DNA from 3 places in the Pseudoalteromonas sp. Scap06 genome. Region 3 is predicted to be linked to each of the others. Evidence: predicted binding sites of a transcription regulator. Region 3 holds the regulator's gene; each other region holds the start of a gene.

Region 1 (3,285 bases), 1.1 Mb from region 3:
TTTTAGTAGCGTAATTACTTACGTTTAGTCGGTTTTACACGTTGATTGTGCTTTTTAACCGCCTTACGAATTTGATTTATTTTAGCGCGCTTATCTTTACGTTTTTCAGGGATAACCGACAGCTTAGTTTGCGTTTCTTTACCAAGTTTAACTGTTTTACGTAAGTAGTTAACTGTGTCTAAATCGTACTCAATCCAACCACCTTGTGGTACACGCTTATCAAGCTCTAATTTACCGTAGCGTATACGAATTAGGCGTGATACTTCCACATCTTGTGATTGCCATAGACGACGAACTTCGCGATTACGACCTTCATTAAGTGTTACGTTGTACCAGCGGTTAATTCCTTCACCGCCCATAGGCTTTATGCCGGTAAATTTAGCCGGACCATCTTCAAGCTCTACACCGCGAAGTAAGTTTTTCATCGTTTCGTCAGTCACTTCACCAAATACACGAGCGGAGTATTCGCGCTCAACTTCGTAACTCGGGTGCATTAAGCGATTCGCTAATTCACCGTCATTGGTAAAAAGCATTAGCCCTGACGTATTCACATCTAATCGCCCTACCGCTATCCAGCGGTCACCATCAATACGGGGTAAACGATCAAATACAGTTCTACGCCCTTCAGGATCTTTACGGGTGCTTAGTTCACCTTCAGGCTTGTTATACATAATCACACGACAAATTCTGTCAGCTTTTTCTTCAATTTTAACAGTGTGACCGTCCACACGAATTAAATCGGTTTCTTCAACCCTGTCACCTAATTTCGCCACTTTACCATTTACACTCACGCGGTTAGCGTCGATGTATTTTTCCATTTCACGGCGTGAACCTACCCCTGCACGGGCTAGGACTTTTTGTAACTTTTCACCTTGTATACTCATTTGGATGGTTCTCTCACAGAAGGATCACTTAATAACTGGGTAATTTTACTTTGCTGTTGCTCTGGCAATGCGGGTAAATCATGAAGTCCCGTTATCGAAAAATAATCTAAAAATTGTTTAGTCGTTGCATAAAGTGCCGGTTTACCGGGTACTTCTTTATGCCCAACTACTTTAACCCACTCTCTTTCAAGCAGAGTTTTAATAATATTTGAGCCAGTTGCTACACCCCGTACTTGCTCAATTTCACCACGGGTAATGGGTTGCTTATAGGCAATTAGCGACAGGGTTTCGAGTAAAGCTCTCGAGTACTTAGGCGCACGTTCTTGCCATAAATTACTCAACCATGGGCTTAAACTACTGCACGCTTGAAAACGATAGCCACTCCCTACCTCAACTAAACGTATTCCACGCGTCTGATAGTGAATTTGAATGGCCTCTACAGCATCATTAATGCGCGCCATAGAAATTGCTAAGTCGTTTAAAACCGTGTCCTTAAGATGACGTTTTGATACGGGCTTGTCTGCCACGAAAATCGCCGCTTCAATGATTTCAATTAATTGTTCATCACTAATTCGCCGACCAACCATAATCACTCTAAAGTTAATAAAAACACACAGCCATCTATTATGACAGAACAACGGCAAACTAGGAAAACATATTAATAAAATAACATTTAATAGGTATAAAAAAGCCAGTGAAAAACACTGGCTTGGTATCAAGTGTATTTAATAATGTAATTTAGCTATTTTTGAATTGCTCAAGTGCATCGTCTTCTGCAACAGAATCACCATGCTTTTGGATATAGCTATTAAACTCATTTTTACTTACTCGTTTATCTTTATTGCTGTCCATGTAGCCAAAGTGATTTGAAATATCATCATCGTCAGCTTCAGTAACTGAAATAAAGCCGTTGCTGTCATTATCTAAGCTTTTAAAGTCATTTTCTATTTTATCAAACTTCGCAATATCAGCCTTAAATGCAGACTCACTTACTTCACTATCAGTTGCAACTTTACCAGCATTTAGCTGCATATAAGCATCATATTCAGTACGACTTATTTGATTATCTATATTTGTATCTATATTTGAAAAGTGTTGCCAAATACTATCATCGTCAGCTTCAGTTTTTGAGATAAAACCATCGCTATCGTTATCTAAGCTTGCAAAATCACTGTCGATTTTTTCTAGACCCTGATTTGAAGAACATGCAGCTAAGCTCAATGCGGCTAAAATAGTAGAAGCTATCGTTAATTTTTTCATAAGACGTATCCTTGTAAATTAATAAATTTCAATTTAAATAATACAAATACGATGCCAGAATTATAATTCAATAAAAACAATAACTTAAAAACAACACTCTTGTGCAGCGATATTCGACAATGCAATTTTTGCAAACTACTGTGGTAATTTTTGCAAAAAAAAGCTCGGTAAGAACCGAGCTGTTTATATCAAATACGGCAATTTAGATTGCAGCGTCTTGGTAACGCTTTACAAAATCAGTTACGTTTTGGCCATTACACTTTAATGTGTTTAAGTTACCAATTTGCTTACGTACTGGTTGTAAGCCTTGCTTTAATGCAGTCATACATAACTGTGTTTCTTGATGTGAATCTTTTGCAAATACTTCAACTTTAGATGAAGCAACTTGAACCGCTGATTCTTTTTTAGCTATATCTCGGATATCTTGACCATTACATAGGATACTTTTTGAATAACGCGATAAGTACATACCATGCTTTGCAGCCATTTTACGTGCAGCTGAAAAACCTTCATTGGCGCTTACTACACACAAGTTAGACTCTAATTTGTTGTCTTTGCTAAAGTATGTATTGCTTTGTGCAGAAGCAGTAACAGAAACAAAAAGAGAGGCAGCTAAAAGTAATTGAGTTTTCATCAGGGGTAGTCCTATTTGAACGAGTTAAACAAACGATTTCTGCGCATTATATAGACAACTTTTAACATATCAATTGAATATTTTATTTATTTTGTTATTTAATAATGCATTTACAATGTTTAAACATTAAGCAGTAATTGAGCAACAATTGTGCAGTTATTTTCTCATTTCAGTCATGTTATGTCGCTCTAAATGCTGATACAATTTAGCTAACAATGAAAATAAGTTTGAAGGTTAACTTTATGAAAGTGATTTCTTTTAATATCAATGGCCTGCGCGCTCGTCTACACCAGTTACAAGCTATTATTGATAAACATCAACCAGATATTATCGGTCTTCAAGAGATCAAGGTACACGATGAAGCGTTTCCGCTAGATGATGTACAAAAGATGGGTTACCACGTTTATTTTCATGGGCAAAAAGCCCATTACGGTGTGGCAATGTTATGCAAAAAAGAGCCTAAATCGGTATTAAAAGGCTTCTCTACTGACACCGATGAGTCGCAAA
Region 2 (3,285 bases), 1.1 Mb from region 3:
ATTTAGTCTCAGCCGCAAAATGCTGAATGCCTTGATGATAAATACTAATATCAGGCCAAGGGCTTTGCTGGCAATTTTTTACAGCTTGCTGGTAGGCGGCTTCATCAACCTCAACCGCACTCACCTTTAAATCTGGCACTCGCTGTTTACACATTAACGCCAACAACCCCGTGCCTGTGCCAATATCTAATAACGAACTAGCATCGCTTAAATCAGCCCATGCCCCGAGTAAAATACCATCGGTAGAGACCTTCATGGCGCACTGGTCGTGCTCAACCTTAAATTGTTTAAATGCAAAACCAGACATTTTTTCACCTTTTCATTCACCAAGTAGATTTAAGTGCGTATAATTAACGGCAATTGTCCCCTATTTTTGACACTCTATGCAATTTTCTGAATTTGATCTTGATAATAAGCTACTCAATGCTATTAATAAAATGGGTTTTGAAACCCCTACTAGCATTCAACAACAAGCCATTCCTGAGGCGTTGCAAGGGCGTGATATTTTAGCGTCTGCACCGACAGGTACGGGTAAAACGGCGGCATTCTTAATTCCAGCAATTCAATATTTAATGGATTTCCCGCGTCGTGATCCGGGCTTTGCACGGGTATTAATTATGACCCCAACTCGCGAGCTTGCTTATCAAATTCATGAACAATGTGAGTTACTTGCAAAACAAACCCACTTAAAAATTGGGGTGGTTACCGGCGGTATTAATTACGGTACACACAAAGAAATTTTTGAAAATAATAACGACATTTTAATCGCCACACCTGGGCGTTTAATGGAGTATTTGGAAACTGAAAACTTCCACGCAGAAAACGTAGAAATGCTCATTCTTGATGAAGCCGACCGCATGCTCGACATGGGCTTTCGTAAAGAAATGCTGCGTATTTGTGATGAAGCTAAAAACCGTCGTCAGTGCTTTTTATTCTCAGCTACTCTTGAAGGTGACAGCGTAGAATTATTTGCAGAGCGTATTTTAAACGACCCGGCTCTACTTGAAGCCGAATCATCACGCAAAGAAAAAGCTAAAATACATCAATGGGTTCATTTAGCTGACGATTACCATCACAAGCTTGAGCTATTAGTTAACACCTTAAACGGCCCTGATGTTAGTAAAGCGATTGTGTTTGTAAAAACTCGTGAGCGCCTTGAAACCCTTATTGGTGAACTAACCAATAACGGCGTTAAAGCTGCGTGGCTACGTGGTGAAATGCCACAAGATAAACGCATGAAAGCGATGGAAAATTTCCACAGTGGCAAAACCCGCATTTTAGTCGCGACCGATGTAGCCGCGCGTGGTATTGATGTAGCTGATATAAGCCACGTAATTAACTTTGATATGCCTCGCACTGCAGATGTTTACGTACACCGTATTGGCCGTACAGGTCGCGCGGGTAAAAAAGGCATAGCAATTTCACTAATTGAAGCACACGATATTGGCATCCTTTACAAAGTAGAACGTTACATAGAGCAGAAGCTAAAACGCCGTGTATTTAAAGGATTAGAGCCAAAACATAAAGAAGCTAAGCCACCAGTTAAAAAGCGTAAAGATCCAGTAAAAATGAAAGCGAAGAAAAAAGCCAAAGCTAAAAAGAAAAAATAGCTTTAGCTTTAGTACATTTGATTGAGCCGACGTTTGTCGGCTTTTTTGTGGCTTAAAAACAGTGAGTAAGCAATTCAGAGTAATATGTAAAAACTACTTAGCTGAATAACCACTTAATAAAATACCCAATTATTTCAAACAGTTAAATTTGGAATGAAACTTGTAACCCTAGTCAATATATGAGTATTAAAACGCCAAATAACGGCGATAATTTTTCAAAACACATTAAGGATATAGTTATGAGTCGCATTAAATTTACTATCGGTTTTATTTCGTTTTGTTGTTTATTTTTATTAGTCTCTGCTTTTAAAGTTAGTGCAGCAACGCATTTAGCGATAGTGAGTAGTGTGGCCACACAAGCTACTTTACAGCAATCTATTACTCATGAATTACGTACTAACCCAAACCTAGAATTAAAAAATTTAAACGTACAGGTTGAAAATGGCGACGTTGAACTTAAAGGCAAAGCTAATAACGGTTTTGAACGTGCTCTTGCACAAAAATTTTTAGAAAATATGGATGGGGTTAAAGTCATTCGTAACAAAATTAGTGTGATTTAATACATCTCCTTCTTAACTTATTCTTCAGCGCTGCTTGTTGCTCCAACACAAGCGGCGCTTTTTATGGCCTGCAAGATATAATTTAATGCAGAACATACTCCCGAGCCAGTATAAATAGCTTGATTAAAAGCCTTTTAGTTTACGCGCCAATCGCGACGCTCATTGCAGCTACTTATACCATTGAATCCTTTACTCAAAGACACTTCTATATAGGGCTTGCATCAAGCTTGAGAACATATTCGATTAATTAAATAATCTATTTTGAAATGAGAAACCTTATCGATATAGTTTTCTAATTGAGACGCTTTTAACTTAGTTAACGCAAGGCTTTAGTTACTTCCGAACATCAATTAATTATAATAAAAAGCGCGTTTTTACTTTGTAAAAACGCGCTGATAGTCAGTAAGTTTTTCCTACCGCTTTACCCTTGTAAATTTAAAATTAATTGCTTTCCTGGCTTGTATCAGTGTTGCTATCAGCCTCTTTACTAGTTGACTGCTGACTTATTTTATCGCTTATCATGGCATCGAGTTTTTCACCGCCTTTAATACCGAAATCCAACGTACGAATAGGAAACGGAATACTTATATCAGCAGCATCGAGTGCTTGCTTTACTGCCACAACACCTTTGTGACGCACCGTCATAAAATCGGGCTCACCAGGGTATTTAATCCAAAACCATACCAATAAGTTTATACTGCTATCACCAAAGCCTTCTGCGTACACCGCGGTCTCATCTTTGCGGATCACAAAGTCGAATTGATTAATTTTTTCGACAATAACTTCACTGGCTTTTTCTATATCGTCAGCGTAAGAAATACCTACTGGTACTTCTATTCTTCTGACCCCTAAAGTGCTGTAATTACGCAGTACATTTCTAAATAGTATTTTATTAGGAACCAGTATCAACTGCCCGTAAAAGCTCTCTATTAGTGTGTTACGTAAATTTATTGAATGCACTGAACCAAATACGTTATCGGTCTCGATAACATCACCCGCTTTGAACGGTTTACGAATACCCATAGCAATACCCGCAATTAGGTTTTCGGTCATATCTTGAAAAGCAAAACCAATGGCGAGACCAACAATACCTGCACCCGCAAGTAGTGACGTAA
Region 3 (3,285 bases):
CCAATGGCGCAGGTAAAACCACGACTTTTTACATGATTGTAGGCCTTGTACCGAGCGATAAAGGCAAAATATCAATCGATGATCAAGATATCACTTTATTACCAATGCACAGCCGAGCTCGCCTAGGGATAGGATATTTACCACAAGAATCATCGATTTTTAGAAAGCTGACGGTCTACCAAAACTTAATGGCTATTTTAGAAACACGCAAAGAGCTTAATAAGCAGCAACGTGAAGATACCTTAAATAATTTACTTGATGAATTTAGTATTCAACATATTCGTGACAGCCAAGGTATGGCCCTATCAGGTGGTGAGCGCCGCCGTGTTGAAATTGCGCGAGCATTAGCAGCAAATCCTAAATTTATACTATTAGACGAACCCTTTGCAGGGGTTGATCCTATCTCTGTATTAGATATTAAAAAAATTATAGAACACCTTAAAAATCGAGGAATTGGCGTATTGATCACAGATCACAACGTACGCGAAACTCTTGATGTTTGTGAAAAAGCCTACATAGTTTCTCATGGAGAGTTAATTGCATCAGGCACTCCAGAATATGTATTAAACGATAAAACGGTACGCGATGTTTATTTAGGCGAGCAGTTCAAGCTCTAATATGTGTGTTATTACACTAAGCATCTGCTAATATTAATTATACTAATTTAAAAGGATTGTTAGAGATAAATGAGGCAATCATTACAGCTGCGCATGGGCCAGCAACTTACAATGACTCCACAGTTGCAACAAGCAATTCGCTTATTGCAACTCAGTACATTGGATCTCCAGCAAGAAATTCAAGAAGCGCTCGATAGCAATCCCTTGCTTGAAGTTGAAGAACAAGATTACAGTGAAGATGCTGCGGGTAAAAACGAACAAAAAGCCGATATCGAAGAATCAACGCTAAGTGCTTCAGCTGATGAAAAACCTAGCGAATATGAGCAAGATAGCGGCGAAGCCATGACCAAAGACACCATTAGCGATGATATGGCAATGGATGTTACATGGGATGAATACATGAGCGCAGCACCTGCCTCTTCATCAGGACCAATGCCTGAAGATGAATCAATTTATCAAGGCTCTTCAACTGAAACGCTACATGAATATTTAATGTGGCAATTGCAACTGACACCGTTTAGCCCTACTGATGAAGCCATCGCGATTGCTATCGTAGAAGCCGTGGACGATTCGGGCATTTTAACTCTTAGCTGTGAAGAAATATTAGAGAGCTTTAATCAAGAGAACGACATAGAAGATGAAGTTGAACTTGATGAAATAGAAGCGGTATTAAAGCGTATTCAGCTATTTGATCCGGTAGGAATAGCCGCGCGTAGTTTACAAGAGTGTTTGTGTATTCAATTGAATCAGTTTGATCAAGACACGCCTTTTTTAAACGAAACAAAAATGATCTTAACTGATCACATTGATTTATTGGCTGCGCGTGATTATCGCACGTTAATGAAGAAAACTAAGCTCAAAGAAGATGAGCTTAAAGAGGTCATGACGTTAATTCACACCCTTAGCCCAAAACCGGCAGACACTATCGTTAGAGAAGAGTCAGAGTACGTTATTCCTGATGTGTCGGTTAAAAAAGTGAAAGGCCGTTGGGTGGTTGAACTAAACCCAGATAGCATGCCTAAAATTAGGGTAAACAGCCAATATGCAGCTATGTCTCGTACGGTCAAATCAAGTGGCGATAGCCAGTTCATTCGCTCACACTTACAAGAAGCTAAATGGTTTATAAAAAGCTTAGAGAGTAGAAACGACACGCTGCTTAAAGTAACCAACTGTATTGTGCAGCAACAACAGGCCTTTTTTGAACATGGTCCTGAGGCGATGAAGCCTATGGTACTTAATGACGTAGCCGAAATGGTAGAAATGCACGAGTCGACTATTTCACGTGTTACTACGCAAAAATACATGCATACACCACGCGGTATTTTTGAGCTTAAATATTTCTTTTCCAGCCATGTAAGCACTGAAAATGGTGGTGAATGTTCTTCAACAGCAATACGCGCATTAATTAAAAAATTAATCGCTGCAGAAAACTCAGCTAAACCATTGAGTGATAGCAAAATTGCAGATATATTGGCTGAGCAAGGAATTAAAGTAGCAAGGAGAACTATTGCAAAGTATCGCGAATCTCTAGCTATTCCCCCGTCAAATCAACGTAAAAGTTTGATTTAAGGCGTACAACAAAGAGGAAAATGTTTATGCAACTGAATTTAACTGGTCGCCATGTAGATATTACCGACTCGCTTAGAGACTACGTAAATAGTAAATTTTCGAAGTTACAGAGGCACACTGATCACATAACGAATGTGCACGTTATTCTCGATGTAGAAAAACTAAACCAAAAAGCCGAAGCAACCGTTCATGTTAGTGGCGCTGAGATTTTTGCTTCTACTGAACACCAAGATATGTATGCCGCTATAGACTCGCTGATTGACAAGCTAGATCGTCAAGTAATTAAACACAAAGAGAAACTTGCTCGACACTAACACTATGAAACTAAGCTCACTTATCTGTCAGGACTGCAGTAAAGCTGCGGTCCTTTTTAATAGTAAAAAAAGAATTTTAGAATTTATCAGTGAATTGGCTCACAATAAACTGCCCTATTTAGCTCAACAAGATATTCTTAATGCATTAACAGCAAGAGAAAAACTAGGGAGCACAGGTATAGGCCGAGGAATTGCAATTCCTCATGGTCGTATGAGTGGTGTACAAGAGCCTCTTGCACTTATATTAGTGAGCGAAGCGGCTATTAATTTTGATGCAATAGATAATCGACCGGTCGACATTTTTGTTGCCTTAATTGTACCCGACGGTGACAATAAGCAGCATTTAAAAACCTTAGCCACTATAGCTGAAAAGCTCAACGATAAAGAATTTTGTAAGCAATTACGGGCGGCAAAATCCGACAATGAGCTGTACCAGATCATTGTAAGTCAACCGTAGCAATAATAAAGGGTGATAAATGGAATTAATAATTATAAGTGGTCGCTCAGGTTCTGGTAAATCTGTTGCGTTACGCGTTGTTGAGGATTTAGGTTATTATTGTGTAGATAATATACCTTTAAATTTATTACCTTCTCTTGTTCGTAGTGTTTCCGACAGCTACAATAAAATAGCTGTAAGTGTTGATGTGCGTAACTTACCTAAAGAACAACAACAGTTTAATGAAATCATTGAATATTTGCCTGGTTTTACTAAGCCAACGGTGTTTTATTTAGACAGTGACGATCAAACCTTAATCAAACGCTTTTCAGAAACACGCCGTCTTCAT

The links. Region 3 encodes sigma-54, which starts transcription at its own class of promoters, with help from an activator protein. Its sites were predicted from a motif close to GTTGGCACGNNNNTNGNNT; they were not measured.
Region 1: a site for sigma-54 is predicted at 2,185-2,203, ahead of FLM47_RS06860 (EF-hand domain-containing protein). Genes of this name have one in related genera too.
Region 2: a site for sigma-54 is predicted at 1,758-1,776, ahead of FLM47_RS12725 (BON domain-containing protein). Genes of this name have one in related genera too.

The regions. Positions count from the first base shown of each region.
Region 1 covers NZ_CP041330.1:1,495,622-1,498,906, reverse strand. Annotated here, with positions in the region: gene rluB (23S rRNA pseudouridine(2605) synthase RluB) at 15-884, opposite strand; gene scpB (SMC-Scp complex subunit ScpB) at 881-1,471, opposite strand; gene FLM47_RS06860 (EF-hand domain-containing protein) at 1,623-2,144, opposite strand; gene FLM47_RS06855 (exonuclease III) at 2,347-2,778, opposite strand; gene xthA (exodeoxyribonuclease III) at 3,021-3,285, shown strand, end outside.
Region 2 covers NZ_CP041330.1:2,740,209-2,743,493, forward strand. Annotated here, with positions in the region: gene FLM47_RS12715 (tRNA1(Val) (adenine(37)-N6)-methyltransferase) at 1-307, opposite strand, end outside; gene srmB (ATP-dependent RNA helicase SrmB) at 384-1,610, shown strand; gene FLM47_RS12725 (BON domain-containing protein) at 1,850-2,170, shown strand; gene FLM47_RS12730 (mechanosensitive ion channel family protein) at 2,612-3,285, opposite strand, start outside.
Region 3 covers NZ_CP041330.1:423,427-426,711, reverse strand. Annotated here, with positions in the region: gene lptB (LPS export ABC transporter ATP-binding protein) at 1-617, shown strand, start outside; gene FLM47_RS01980 (RNA polymerase factor sigma-54) at 687-2,186, shown strand; gene hpf (ribosome hibernation promoting factor) at 2,213-2,500, shown strand; gene ptsN (PTS IIA-like nitrogen regulatory protein PtsN) at 2,505-2,957, shown strand; gene rapZ (RNase adapter RapZ) at 2,977-3,285, shown strand, end outside.